DNA from 3 places in the Pedococcus sp. NPDC057267 genome. Region 1 is predicted to be linked to each of the others. Evidence: riboswitches for the same ligand, from Rfam matches in the RefSeq annotation. Region 1 holds a riboswitch; each other region holds the start of a gene.
What was found. A riboswitch is a leader RNA that binds a small molecule or an ion and turns the genes downstream of it on or off. The one in region 1 is predicted to bind cobalamin.
Positions count from the first base shown of each region.

Region 2: linked by a shared signal. The riboswitch ahead of ACFUC1_RS10830 (HoxN/HupN/NixA family nickel/cobalt transporter) and the one ahead of ACFUC1_RS01320 (ribonucleoside-diphosphate reductase subunit alpha) in region 1 are both predicted to bind cobalamin.
Region 3: linked by a shared signal. The riboswitch ahead of ACFUC1_RS03245 (magnesium chelatase subunit D family protein) and the one ahead of ACFUC1_RS01320 (ribonucleoside-diphosphate reductase subunit alpha) in region 1 are both predicted to bind cobalamin.

Region 1 is NZ_JBHUYG010000003.1:8,972-13,334, reverse strand. It holds gene ACFUC1_RS01320 (ribonucleoside-diphosphate reductase subunit alpha) at 1-1,841, opposite strand, end outside; cobalamin riboswitch at 1,986-2,214, opposite strand; gene ACFUC1_RS01315 (DUF4389 domain-containing protein) at 2,380-4,363, shown strand, end outside.
Region 2 is NZ_JBHUYG010000042.1:10,841-15,203, reverse strand. It holds gene ACFUC1_RS10840 (precorrin-8X methylmutase) at 1-522, shown strand, start outside; gene ACFUC1_RS10835 (precorrin-2 C(20)-methyltransferase) at 519-2,165, shown strand; adenosylcobalamin (AdoCbl) riboswitch at 2,181-2,269, shown strand; gene ACFUC1_RS10830 (HoxN/HupN/NixA family nickel/cobalt transporter) at 2,311-3,435, shown strand; gene cobM (precorrin-4 C(11)-methyltransferase) at 3,464-4,213, opposite strand; gene cbiT (precorrin-6Y C5,15-methyltransferase (decarboxylating) subunit CbiT) at 4,210-4,363, opposite strand, start outside.
Region 3 is NZ_JBHUYG010000007.1:39,721-44,083, reverse strand. It holds gene cobO (cob(I)yrinic acid a,c-diamide adenosyltransferase) at 1-413, opposite strand, end outside; gene ACFUC1_RS03245 (magnesium chelatase subunit D family protein) at 413-2,452, opposite strand; cobalamin riboswitch at 2,517-2,643, opposite strand; gene cbiE (precorrin-6y C5,15-methyltransferase (decarboxylating) subunit CbiE) at 2,650-3,933, shown strand; gene ACFUC1_RS03235 (cobalt-precorrin-4/precorrin-4 C(11)-methyltransferase) at 3,930-4,363, shown strand, end outside.

The DNA.
Region 1 (4,363 bases):
ACCCCCCAGAGGTCGGGCTGGAGGTCGCCGCGGGCCGCCCGCGTCTGCCCGTATGCCGGGTGCGCGCCGTGCTCCGCCGCCAGCTCGGCGGAGCGCTCCAGGGCCGAGAGGTAGACCTCCTCGGCGATGCGGGTCGACAGCTCGCGGGCCTCGTCCGAGTCGAAGGGCAGCCGCAGGGCGAAGAACACGTCCTGCAGCCCCATCATCCCCAGGCCGACCGGGCGCCAGCGCGGGTTCGAGGCGGCCGACTGCTCGCTCGGGTAGTAGTTCACGTCGATGACCCGGTCGAGGTAGGTCACCGCGCTGCGGACCGTGGACCGCAGCGCGCCCCAGTCGATCCCGTCCCGCCCGGGCGTGAGGTGCCGGGCCAGGTTGACCGAGCCGAGGTTGCAGACCGCGGTCTCCCCGTCGCTGCTGACCTCGATGATCTCGGTGCACAGGTTCGACAGGTGCACGACGGGGGCGCCCGGGCCCTGCTCGTCCGAGGTCTGGTTGCAGGTGCGGTTGCTGGCGTCCTTGAAGGTCATCCAGCCGTTCCCGGTCTGGGCCAGCGTGCGCATCATCTTCCCGTAGAGGTCGCGCGCGCTGACGGTGCGCACGACGCGCCCCTCGCGCTCCGCCGCGGCATACGCCCGCTCGAAGGCGGGGCCCCACAGGTCCGGGAGCTCGGGCACCTCGCTGGGGTCGATGAGCGACCACGGCTCGTCGGCCTCGACCCGGCGCATGAACTCGTCGGGGACCCAGTTGGCGAGGTTGAGGTTGTGGGTGCGGCGGGCGTCCTCGCCGGTGTTGTCGCGCAGCTCGAGGAACTCCTCGACGTCGGGGTGCCACGGCTCGAGGTACACGCAGGCGGCGCCCTTGCGCCGGCCGCCCTGGTTGACCGCGGCGACCGAGGAGTCGAGCGTGCGCAGCCACGGGACGATGCCGTTGGAGTGGCCGTTCGTGCCGCGGATCAGCGCGCCGCGACCGCGCACCCGCGACCACGAGATGCCGATGCCGCCGGCGAACTTCGACAGCTTGGCGACCTGCGCGTAGCGGTCGTAGATCGAGTCGAGCTCGTCGCGCGGGCTGTCCACGAGGTAGCAGGACGACATCTGCGTGTGCCGCGTGCCCGAGTTGAACAGGGTCGGCGAGCTCGGCAGGTAGGCCAGGCTGGACATGAGCCGGTAGAAGTCGATCGCCTCCTGCGGGGTGTGCGCCAGGCCGCAGGCGACCCGCAGCAGCCAGTACTGCGGCGTCTCGATGACGTCGCGGGTCTGGGGGTGGCGCAGCAGGTAGCGGTCGTAGACGGTGCGCAGGCCGAAGTACTCGAACCGCCGGTCGGCGGACGGGTCGACGGCGTGGTCGAGCTTACGCGCGTTGGCCTCGACGAAGGCGGCCGTCTCGTCGCCGATGAGCCCCTCGAGGTGGCCGAGCCGGACGGACTGGCTGAACGACGCGACCTGGGCGCCGCGGACCTCCTTGTCGATGTAGTTCGACAGCAGGCGGGCCGCGAGCCGGCTGTACTCGGGCTCGGTGGCGGTCATCTCGGCCGCCGTCTGGATCGACAGCCGGTCGAGCTCGGCCGTCGTCGCGCCGTCGTAGAGCCCGCTGATGGTGCGGGTGGCGACCGTCATCGGGTCGACCTCGGGGAGGTCGTCGCACCACCGCTCGACGGCGCGGACGATCTTCATGACGTCGACGGGTTCGGCGTCGCCGTTGCGCTTGCGCACCTGCATGGTGCTGCGGCGCGGGGTGGGGCCGGCCGCGTCCTGCGCCGTGCCGGTGCCGGGCGCGTGCTGCGCCGCGGCGGTGCCTGTGGTCTCCTGGGCGCCGGGCGCCCGGTCCTCGACCTGGGTCATCTGCTCTCTCCTCGCGAGCGGTTCCGGAGGAGCCGGGACACGGGGAGGGGACGACGACACAGGGCGCGTCCACGGCATACCGCTGCCGCACACGTCGCACCGCTGTCGCTGGACCCGCCCTCGAGGCCACGACTCCACCACGCGCGGGTGCGCGTGGCCGCTGGCAGGTCTTCGGACTCCCGGGCGTGCCGTGGACGGCAGGTGCCGACCACGGTTCCTACTGGCCGTCGCTTCCCACGCCCGGGGGCGCAGTGCTTGGTTGACGGCGGTCGTTCCCGGTCACCGCTGCGGGGCAGTCCCGGAGTCGCACCGGGTTCCCTCTTGCCCCGGAGCCGATGGATCTCGGCCCCGGACCAGCTGTGGACCACCATATGGGGTGGTGGGCGCAGAACCTCGGCACCAGATGTTGTGCCCGCGTGTCCCGGCGTGTCGCGGGGTGTCCCGACGTGGCCGGACGTGGCCCGGGATGGCCGTGCACGGCCGTGCCCGGGGTCCAAGGTCCCTGTCCCCGCTGGCGGCGTGCGCCCACCATGGGGGCGTGTCCGCGACCGGCCCGGCCCGGCGGGCGCGGTCGCCGCTGCCCGCCAGCCGTGGCGCGCGCCTGCTGAGGGAGGGGGAGGCCGTCGCGGCCGCTGCGCTGGCGGTCGCCCTCCTGGCGTTCGGCCTGCCGCGTGTCGCCGGCGTGGGATGGGGCCAGGTCGGTGCTGTCCTGGCGCAGCTGACCGTGGCCGAGGTCGCGCTGCTCGCCGCGGTGTGGCTGGCCGGTCTCGCCGCCCAGACGGTGGCGCTGTCCGCTGCGCTGCCGGGGCTCTCCCACCGCCGGGCGTTCTTCCTCAACATCACCGGCAGTGCCGTGTCGAACCTGCTCCCGCTCGGCGGCGCCGCCGGGTCGGCGGTCAACTACTGGGCGGTGCGGGGCTGGGGCTTCGGCACGCCGGCGTTCCTGCGCTGGGCGCTGGTCACGAACATCTGGGACGTGCTGGGCCGGCTCGCCGTCCCGGCGGCGGCGCTCGGCTGGTTCCTCGCCTCGGGGACGCACTCCGAGGCCCTCACCACCGCGGGGCTGGGTGCCTGCGCCACCCTGCTCGCGCTCGTCGTCGTGACGGCCTTCGTGCTGCGGGAGCCCCGGCGGGTCCGGTGGCTGGGGCGGGTGGTCGACCCCGTGGCGACCCTCGTGCGCCGCCCGCCAGCACCGGGCACCTCCTACTCGGACCGGGTGGTCGCCGCCGTCGCGTCGGTCGCCGACCTCGTGCGGGTCGCGTGGGTGCGGCTGACCGTGGGCAAGCTCATGTATGCGGTGCTGCAGGCGGTGCTGCTGTGGCTGTGCCTCGACCTGCTGGGGGCGCGGCCCCCACTCGTGGTGGTGGCGGGGGCGTTCGCGGTCGAGCGGCTGCTGTCGCTGGCAGTGATCTCGCCGGCCGCCACCGGGATCGTCGAGCTGGGCATGACCGGGCTGCTCGTGGGCCTGGGCACGGCACCCGCGCCCGCGGCGGCTGCCGTCCTGCTCTACCGGCTCTTCGTGATCGGGATGGAGGTCCCGGTGGGCGGGGCCCTGCTCGGCTGGTGGCTGCTGCAACGGCTGCGGGACCGGAGGCGAGAGCCCGTGCGCGAGGCGGTCGCGAGGTCCCGCCGGTGGCCGACACCGGGCCCAAGGACCCTAGGAGACCCACGGTGGCGGCGCGACGGTCGAGGTGACACAGGAGGTCCTTCCATGGCTGCGTTCCCGACCGCACCGGCGGCGCCCGCACCGCGCCCGGTCACGTACCCCGTCCACCTCGACGCGGACACCACACCCCACGCCTCCCGCTGGCTGTGGCTCGTGAAGTGGCTGCTGGCGATCCCGCACGTCGTCGTGCTGGCGCTCCTCTGGGTGGCCTTCGCCGTGCTGAGCATCGTGGCGTTCTTCGCGATCCTCGTGACCGGCAGCTACCCGCGTGCCCTGTTCGACTTCAACGCCGGGGTGCTGCGCTGGAGCTGGCGCGTGGCGTACTGGTCCTACGGCGCGCTCGGCACCGACCGGTACCCGCCCTTCACCCTGGACGAGGTGCCCGACTACCCCGCCCACCTGGAGGTGGACTACCCCGAGCACCTGTCGCGCGGCCTCGTGCTCGTCAAGTGGTGGTTGCTGGCCATCCCGCACTACGTGGTCGTCGCCCTGCTCGTCGGCTCGGGGACGTATGCCGTCGAGACCGCGGATCGCTGGCGCACCGTGGGCGCGCAGACCGGGCTCATCGGCGTCCTCGTCCTCGTCGCGGGGGTGCTCCTCGCGGCGACGGGCCGCTACCCGCAGGCCCTCTACGACCTGCTCCTCGGGCTCAACCGCTGGGTGATCCGGGTCGCCGCCTACGTCGGGCTCATGACCGACGCCTACCCGCCGTTCCGCCTCGACCAGGGCCCGCACGAGCCGCTCGCCATGGGCTTCGCGACCCCGGGCGCCCCTGCTCCCACCTCCGGCTCGTCGGTTGCAGGACCCGCGACGGGGCCGGGGGCCGGCTGGGCGGCGGCGGGCACCGGCTCACCGA
Region 2 (4,363 bases), on a different contig from region 1:
GCGGCAGGCGACGTCGACGTACTGCGCCACCTCGCGCTACACCCGGAGGTCGTGGCGTCCGCCCACGCGGCGCTCCTGCACGGCGCGCCCGTCGTCACCGACTCGCTCATGCTCGCCTCGGGGATCACCAGGCGCCGACTACCCGCCGACAATGCCGTCGTGTGCACGCTGCGCGACGAGCGGGTACCGGCGCTGGCCGAGAGGTGGTCGACGACCCGCGCGGCCGCGGCAGTCTCGCTCTGGAGGCCGCACCTCGAGGGCGCCGTGGTCGCCATCGGCAACGCACCGACCGCGCTGTACCACCTGCTCGAAATGTTGCACGACGGCGGCCCGCGGCCGGCGGCGATCATCGGTCTGCCCGTCGGCTTCGTCGGGTCGGCCGAGTCCAAGGACGCGCTCGCCGCCCACCGACTCGCCGACGGTTCGGTCGTGCCCTGGCTCGTCGTCCACGGACGGCGCGGCGGTTCGGCCATGGCGGCCGCCGCCGTCAACGCCGTCGCCACTCCGGACGAACTGGCATGAGCGCCGAGCACCCGGCTGCGGAAACCGCGCGCCGACCCGCTCCGGACGACGCCCGACCCGGCCACCTCTACGGCGTCGGCGTCGGCCCCGGCGACCCCGGGCTCATCACCTTGCGGACCGCTCGGCTGGTGGCCACGGCCGACGTCGTGGCGTACCACCGCGCCGCCCACCGCCCTTCGACCGCGCGCAGGATCGCCGCCGCCCACATCCGGGTGGACACCATCGAGGAGCCACTGGTCTACCCAGTGACCACGGGCACGACCGACCACCCCGGCGGCTACTACGGCGCCCTGGCCGAGTTCTACACCGAGTGCGAGCAGCGCTTCCGTGACCACCTGACGGCCGGGCGCAGCGTCGTCTGCCTGGCCGAGGGCGACCCGCTGTTCTACGGCTCGTTCATGTACGTCCACGACGCCCTGCGTGACGAGTTCCCGACCACCGTCGTCCCCGGGATCACCGCGATGGCGGCCGCGAGCGCCGCGGTCGGCACAGGCCTGAGCCGGCACGAGGACGTCGTCACGGTGCTGCCCGGGACCCTGCCGCTCCCCGAGCTCGCGCGCCGGCTGGCCGACACCGACGCCGCCGTGGTGATGAAGCTGGGCCGGACCTTCGCGACGGTACGCGAGGCGCTGCGCCAGGCCGGGTTGCTCGAGCGCGCCGTCTACGTCGAAAATGCCAGCCGCCCGGGCCAGCGGGTCCTTCCGGTGGCCGAGGTGGACCCAGGCACGGTGCCCTACATGGCGATCATCGTGGTGCCGGGCGTGGACGTACGGGCCGACGCCGCGGGACGGGCAGGCGCAAACCACGTGCCGCTTCAGGGGTCCAGGGTCACGTCCGCGCCGCAGCAGCCGGAGTCGGCGAAGCGGGGCATCGTGCACGTCGTCGGGCTGGGTCCGGGGCCGGGCCGGTGGCTCAGCCCCGAGGCGAACGCCGTCCTCGCGGAGGTCGACGACGTCGTCGGATACGCGCCCTACGTTGCCCGGGTTCCTCAGCGAGAGGGGCTCACCCGGCATGTCAGCGGGAACACGGTCGAGGTCGACCGCGGCCGGCTGGCCCTCGACCTCGCCCGGGCCGGCCGTCGGGTGGGGGTCGTCTCCGGCGGCGACGCTGGGGTCTTCGGCATGGCGGCCGCCGTTTTTGAGGCAGCGGAGGACGCCGGTGAGGCCTACGCCGACGTGCCGGTGAACGTCGTCCCCGGCATCACGGCCGCGCACGCGGCGGCCGCCCTGGCCGGGGCCGTGCTGGGCGCCGACCACGCGCTCATCTCGCTGTCGGACCGGCTCAAGCCGTGGTCGGTGGTCGCCGACCGGCTGCGTGCCTGCGCCCGCGCCGACCTGGCGATGGCGTTGTACAACCCGCGCTCGGCGAGCCGCCCGCACCAGCTGCACGACGCCCGCGCGGCTCTGCTGGAGGAGCTCGGGCCTGACCGCGTCGTCGTCGTCGCCCGGCACGTGGGCCGGGCCGAGCAGGGATTGTGGGTCGGCACGCTGGGCTCGTTCGACCCTGAGCGGGTGGACATGGGGTGCCTGGTCATGGTCGGCGCCGCGGGCACAAGGGTGACGCGTGCTGGTCGGGTCTGGACGCCGCGGTTCGTCGGGAACGCCGCCGCGCCCCGTGTCCCGCGCGCTCCGTCGGGCTGCTAGGTTCCTGCCCGCCCCCTGACGGCGAGGAGAACCCGGTGAGAACCCGGGGCGGTCGCGCCACTGTGACCAGCACCAGTGCTGGAAGTCAGACCTCCCGTCGTCAGCAGCCCCAACGATCGGGACGCGAGATCCCGCAGGAGGTTCCGTGACGACCCGCCCCGCCCCGACGGATCACACCACCCGCAGCTGGCACCGGCTTCTCACGACCTGGAGCCGGGCCGACCGCCGCGCGGCCGCCTCCCTCCTCGGGGTCGTGCTGCTGCTGCACGTCGTCGCCTTCGGGCTGCTGCTGTTCGTCGTCGAGCCGGCCCGCCACCGCATCGGCAGCACCGTCTTCGGGGTCGGCCTCGGCCTCACGGCCTACACCTACGGGCTCCGGCACGCTTTCGACGCCGACCACATCGCGGCGATCGACAACACCACGCGCAAGCTGCGCGGCGATGGCCGCCGCCCGCAGTCCGTCGGCTTCTGGTTCGCGATGGGCCACACCGCGACCGTCGCCTTCCTGGCTGCTCTGGTCGCCGCCGGAGCCCGCGCGGTCACTGCACTGACCAACCACGACAACCCGGTGGGCCACATCCTCGGGATGGTCGGCACGAGCGTCTCGGGCGGCTTCTTGTATCTCATTGCCGCGCTCAACCTCGTCGCACTGGTCGGCATCCTCCGGGTCTTCCGCGCGATGCGGCACGGCGAGCTCGACGAGCCCGCGCTGGAGCACCACCTTGCCACCCGCGGGCTGCTGGCGCGCCTTCTGGGCCGGCTCAACGCCACCATCACCAAGCCGCGGCAGATGTTCCTCGTCGGTCTGCTGTTCGGGCTCGGTTTCGACACCGCGACCGAGGTGGCGCTGCTCGTCCTCGCCGGCACGGGGGCCGCCTCCGGGCTGCCGTGGTACGCGGTCATCGTCCTGCCCCTGCTGTTCGCCGCTGGGATGTGTCTGCTCGATACGCTCGACGGGCTGTTCATGAGCGTTGCGTACGACTGGGCCTTTCTGGATCCAGTGCGCAAGGTGTTCTACAACCTCACCATCACGGGGCTGTCGGTCGCCGTGGCGTTCGTCATTGGGACCATCGAGCTGGTCGGAGTCCTGCACGACAGCGCGGGCTGGGTCAATCCTTGGACCGACTGGGTCAGCGGCCTGAGCCTGGGCAACGTGGGGTTCGTCGTCGTCGGGTTGTTCGCGCTCACCTGGTCGGTGGCCGTGGCGTACTGGCACCTGGCGAAAGTCGGGGAACGCTGGCTGCCCGACACCTCCCAGCAGACCGGGTGAGGCCGACCGGCCGCTGCGGGGCTGCCTGTCAGCCCGACGTGGGGCGGCATCGCGCAGAGTAGAGGTGGGACTCGACGAACCCCTGGGCGTCCAGCGCCCAGCCCACGATGACGACCGCGGCTTGGCGCAGCCCGGCGGCCTGCACCTGGTCGGCGATGTCGGCCAGCGTCCCTCGGAGAACCAGTTCGCCCGGCAGGCTCACCTGTGAGCCCACGACGACGGGGCAGTCGCGGCCGTAGTGGACCGCCAGCTCAGCCGCCAGGCGGCGGGTGTGTCGGATTGCCAGGTGCAGGACCAAGGTCGCACCGGTGGCGGCGAAACGGGCCAACTCCTCCCCGGGTGGCATGTGGGTGGAGTCGCGCTGAGCCCGCGTCAGCACCACGCTCTGGGCGACCCCGGGAACGGTGAGCTCGCGCCCCACGAGCGCCGCCGCGGCGGCATACGCGGATACTCCCGGCGTAACGTCCCACGGGATGCCGGCCCGGTCGAGTCGACGGGCCTGCTCGGCGACGGCCGAGTAGACCGAGGGGTCCCCGGAGCAGAGCCGGGCGACGTCCATGCCTGCGCGGGTCGCGCGCACCAGGACCTCGGTGATCTGGTCGAGGTCGAGGTGCTGGCTGTCAACCAGCTGGGCACCCTCGGGCGCGTGCGACAGGACCTCCCGGTCCAGGTAGGTGCCTGCGTAGACGCACACTGGGCTCTGCGCGATCAGGCGCACCGCCCTCAGCGTCAGCAGGTCCCCGGCGCCGGGCCCGGCACCGATGAAGTGGACGGTCACGGGGCCTCCTTGCAGGCGCTCCACTGGACGATGGGGCGGGCCGGCCGCCACCCGGTGAGCCGTCCGAGCGGCTCGGCGTGCTCGACGGCGAGCCGGGTCAGGTCGCCGCCGTGCTGGCGCCACGCGGCGACGAGCACCTGCTCGCCCTCG
Region 3 (4,363 bases), on a different contig from region 1:
GTGAACTCGTCCAGGACGTACAGGGTGTGCTGTTCCGTCGCCAGTCGTCGTTTGATCTCTGCCCAACCCTCGCGGGCGGCGGCAGCGTGGTCCTCAACCGTGCCGCTCTTGCGCGACCACGACCACCCGGAGCCCATCTTGTGCCACTCGACGGGGCCGCCACGGCCGGTCGAGTGGTGCACCTCGTCCAGCGCCAACAGGGCGGCTTCCTCGCCGATCCTCCACTTGGCCGACTTCACGAACTGGAAGACCCCGATGGACCACCCCTGGTTCCACCCCCGCAGGGCGAGGCCGAAAGCCGCTGTCGACTTTCCCTTGCCCGCACCGCTGTGGACGATGAGCAGCGGGCTCGTGCGGCGCTGGCGGGTGGTGAGGCCGTCGTCGGCAGCGACCGGCGTCTGTCCTTGCACCATCAGGCGGCGTTCCTCTCGGTGATGAGGGCGACGAGGCTCGCGGCTGCGACCTCGCCCAGCGGAATGTGCTCAGCGCCCATGCGCCGGGCGAGATCGGCGGCCAGTCCCATCCGGAACCGGCCCGCCTCGCAGTCGACGACGACGGCGTCGACGCCCATCGAGCGCCACCGGTCGGCCACCCAACGAACCCGCGCGAGCGCGTCCGCACCGCTGGTGGCGCGACCGTCGGTCACCAGCACGAGCAATGGTCGCCGGCGCGGGTCCCGGATCCGTTCGAGCTCCAGGACGCGTGCCGCGGTGCGCAGGCCCTCGGCGAGTGGGGTGCGTCCGCCGTGCGGCAGGTCCGTGAGGCACCGGGCGGCGGCCTCCACGGAGGAGGTCGGCGGCAGTGCGAGGCTGGCATCGTCCCCTCGGAAGGTGACCACGCCCACCCGGTCGCGGCCCCGGTAGGCGTCGAGCAGCAGGCTCAGCACAGCGGTCTTGACCTCGGCCATCCGCTGCCTGGCGCCCATGGACCCGGACGCGTCCACCACGAGCAGGACCAGGTTGGCCTCGCGTCCCTGGGTGATCCGGTGTCTTAGGTCCTGGGCGTGCAGGAGGAGTGGGCCGGTGCGGCCTCGACGGCCCTGGTGGGGGGCGGCGGCCGCGATCGTCGCAGGCAGGTGGATCCGGCCCTCGCCGCCCGAACTGGCGCCGACCGTGCGACCCCAGGAGGTGATGGCGCGGCTGCGTCGTCCCGGTTCGCCCTGCCCGGTGCCGCGCACCTGGAGCCGCCGGGCCCTGTACGGGTCGTGCGCCTCGGCCACGGCCGTGGCGGACGGCAAAGGGGCAGGAACCGGTTCGGGTACCTCCTCCGCCCCGGCGTCCGGCTCCGACTGGTCGCCGACCTGCGGGTCGGCGCCCGGGGTCGCGCCCGTGGGGGAGTCAGGGCCTGCGTGGTCCGACCGGCCGGGGTCCTGCGTCTGCGAGTCGTCGGGCCCGTCTCCGGTGTCGCGTGGGGGTGGGCCGTCCGGCTCGGGGTCGTCGTCCGGGGCTTCGTCGCCGAGGAGGGCGTCGAGCAGGTCCTCGTCCAGCCCCGGGGCATCGAAGGGGTTGCGTCGTCGTCGGTGTGGCAGCGCGAGGCGAGCGGCGGCACGGATGTCCTCTCGGGTCACCTCCGTGCGGCCGTCCCAGGCGGCGTGGGCCCGGGCGGCACGTGCGGTCACCAGGTCGGCGCGCATCCCGTCGACGTCGAAGCCGGCGCAGACGGTGGCGATCGTGGTCAGCGCCCACTCGGAGAGACGCACCGCGGGCAGGGCCTCCTGGGCGCGACGGATCCGGTCGCGCAGGACCGCCTGCTCGGCGGCATACGACCCGGAGAACGTGTCGGGGTCGGCGTCGAAGGCGAGCCGACGCCGGACGACCTCGGCGCGCTCGGACGGTTCGCGTGATGCGGCCACCTCGACGGTCAGGCCGAAACGGTCCAGGAGCTGGGGACGCAGCTCCCCCTCCTCGGGATTCATCGTCCCGACCAGCACGATGCGGGCTGCGTGCGACATCGACACACCATCGCGCTCCACCGTGTTGCGGCCCATGGCCGCAGCATCGAGCAGGAGGTCGACCAAGTGGTCGTGGAGCAGGTTCACCTCGTCGACGTACAGGATCCCCCGGTGTGCCGCGGCGAGCAGGCCAGGGTCGAACGCGGTCTCACCGGCTCCCAGGGCGCGGGACAGGTCCAGTGACCCGATGACCCGGTCCTCCGTGGCGCCGACGGGCAGTTCGACGAGCCGTGCAGGCCGGTCGTGTGCCGGTGTGTCGCCCGGGTGCGGGCCGTCAGGGCAGCCGGGGTCCGGGTGGCGTGGGTCGCACCCGAAGCGGCAGCCGGTGACGACCCTCTGCGCAGGCAGCACCTCGGCGAGGGCGCGCACCATGGTCGACTTCGCGGTTCCCTTCTCGCCGCGGACCAGTACCCCCCCGACGTCGGGGGCCACCGTCGTGAGTACCAGGGCGAGCGCCATGTCATCGGCACCGACGATGGCGGAGAAGGGGTAGTGGGGCACGCGCGTGACCTCCTGGCGAGTGACCACGCTCGCCGGTCGCAAGACGTCCCGACCGGGGGTCCGGGCGGGCGTGACGCGGGCCGACGTCCTGGCTCACGACGGGCTCACCCGTCGCTCACAGTGGCGGGACCGCTTCGGACTCACACCGAATTCCACGCCCCGCGTCGCGCGTCATCATGTCACATAGGATCCTGCGCGTGATCAACGTCGTGGGCCTGGGCGACGGCGGCTTCGCCGAGCTGCCGGAGCCCCTGCAACGCCTCGTGGCGAGAGCCCGGGTGCTGCTCGGCGCTCCGCGACACCTCGCGTTGGTGCCGGCGGTCCACGGACAGGTCCGGGCGCAGTGGCCACGGCCGCTGGTGCCGACCCTGCCGGAGTTCCTCGCCAGGCAGCTCGAGGCGGTCGCGGAGGCGGGAGAGCCGGCCGACGACGCGGTCGTCGCCCTCGCCAGCGGCGACCCGCTCACCTCCGGCATCGGGACCACCTTGGTGCACCTGTTGGGTGCGGAAGCGGTCCGGGTCCACCCGGCGCTGCCCTCGCCCGTCCTCGCCCGGGCCCGGATGGGCTGGTCGACGGAGACCACCACGGTGGTCTCCGTCGTGGGTCGGTCGCTCGCGACGATTCGCCGCCACCTCGACCCCGGCGAGCGCCTGGTCGTCCTGTGCTCCGACGGGTCGACGCCCGCGGCCGTGGCCGAGCTCCTGCGCGAGGCCGGCTGTGGTGCCTCGACGGTGACCGCCTGGTGGCACCTGGGGGGCCCGGACGAGGGGGGCCGGAGCGCCACCGCCGAGCTCTGGGATCCCACGCCCACCCCTGACCTCGTCCTCCTCTGTGTCCAGGTCGACCCCGTGGGCGCGCTGGCTCGGCCGGCGGGACCGGTCCCCGGACGTCCTGAGTCGGCCTTCGACAACGACGGACAGATCACCAAGCGCGACCTGCGCGCCTCGGCACTGGCGAGCCTGCGCCCCACCCCCGGCGCCCACCTCTGGGACCTGGGTGCCGGCTCGGGCGCCGTGGGCATCGAGTGGGTTCTGGCCGCCCGCAGGGCGAGGGCGACCGCGGTCGAACGCGACCCGTCCCGCGCCCAGCGCATCCGAGGCAACGCCGACGCGCTCGGGGCCGCAACCGACGTGGAGGTCGTCACCGCGGAGGCCGCGGCGGCCATTGCCGCGCTGGAACCGCCCGACGCGGTCTTCGTCGGCGGAGGGCTCACCGCCGACGTCGTCGAGCGCGCGTGGGAGAGGCTGCTCCCGGGTGGCCGAATGGTCGCGCACGCCGTGACCCTGGGGACGGAAGCGGTGATCGTCGCCGCGTGCTCGCGCTTCGGCGGCCGGCTGACCCGGATCAGCGTGGAGCACGCCCAGCCACTGGGGGCGCACCTCTCCTGGACCCCGTCCCGGCCCGTGGTGCAGTGGAGCGCTACCAAGCCGCTCGTGGGGCCCACCGCACCTTCCCCAGACGCACGGTCGGTGGAGACATGACCGTCCACTTCATCGGCGCGGGGCCAGGCGCTGCGGACCTGCTCACCCTGCGCGCAGTCCGCCTGATCGCCACCAGCAGGATGTGCCTGTACGCCGGGACCTACCTCGACGCGGAGGTCCTGTCGCACTGTCCCGCCGACGCGGAGCTCATCGACACCCAGCACCTGGACCTCGACGCCATCACCGAGCACCTGGTCCGAGCCACGAACGAGGGCTGGGACGTCGCCCGCCTGTGCTCGGGTGACCCGTCGGTCTACTCGGCAGTGGCCGAGCAGGCGCGTCGGCTCGATCGCGCGGGCGTGCCCTGGGACGTCACTCCCGGGGTCAGTGCGTATGCCGCGACTGCGGCCGCAGTGGGGCGTGAGCTCACCGTCCCGGAGGTGGCCCAGTCGGTGGTCCTCACCCGCGCCCAGCGCGACTCCACCGCGAT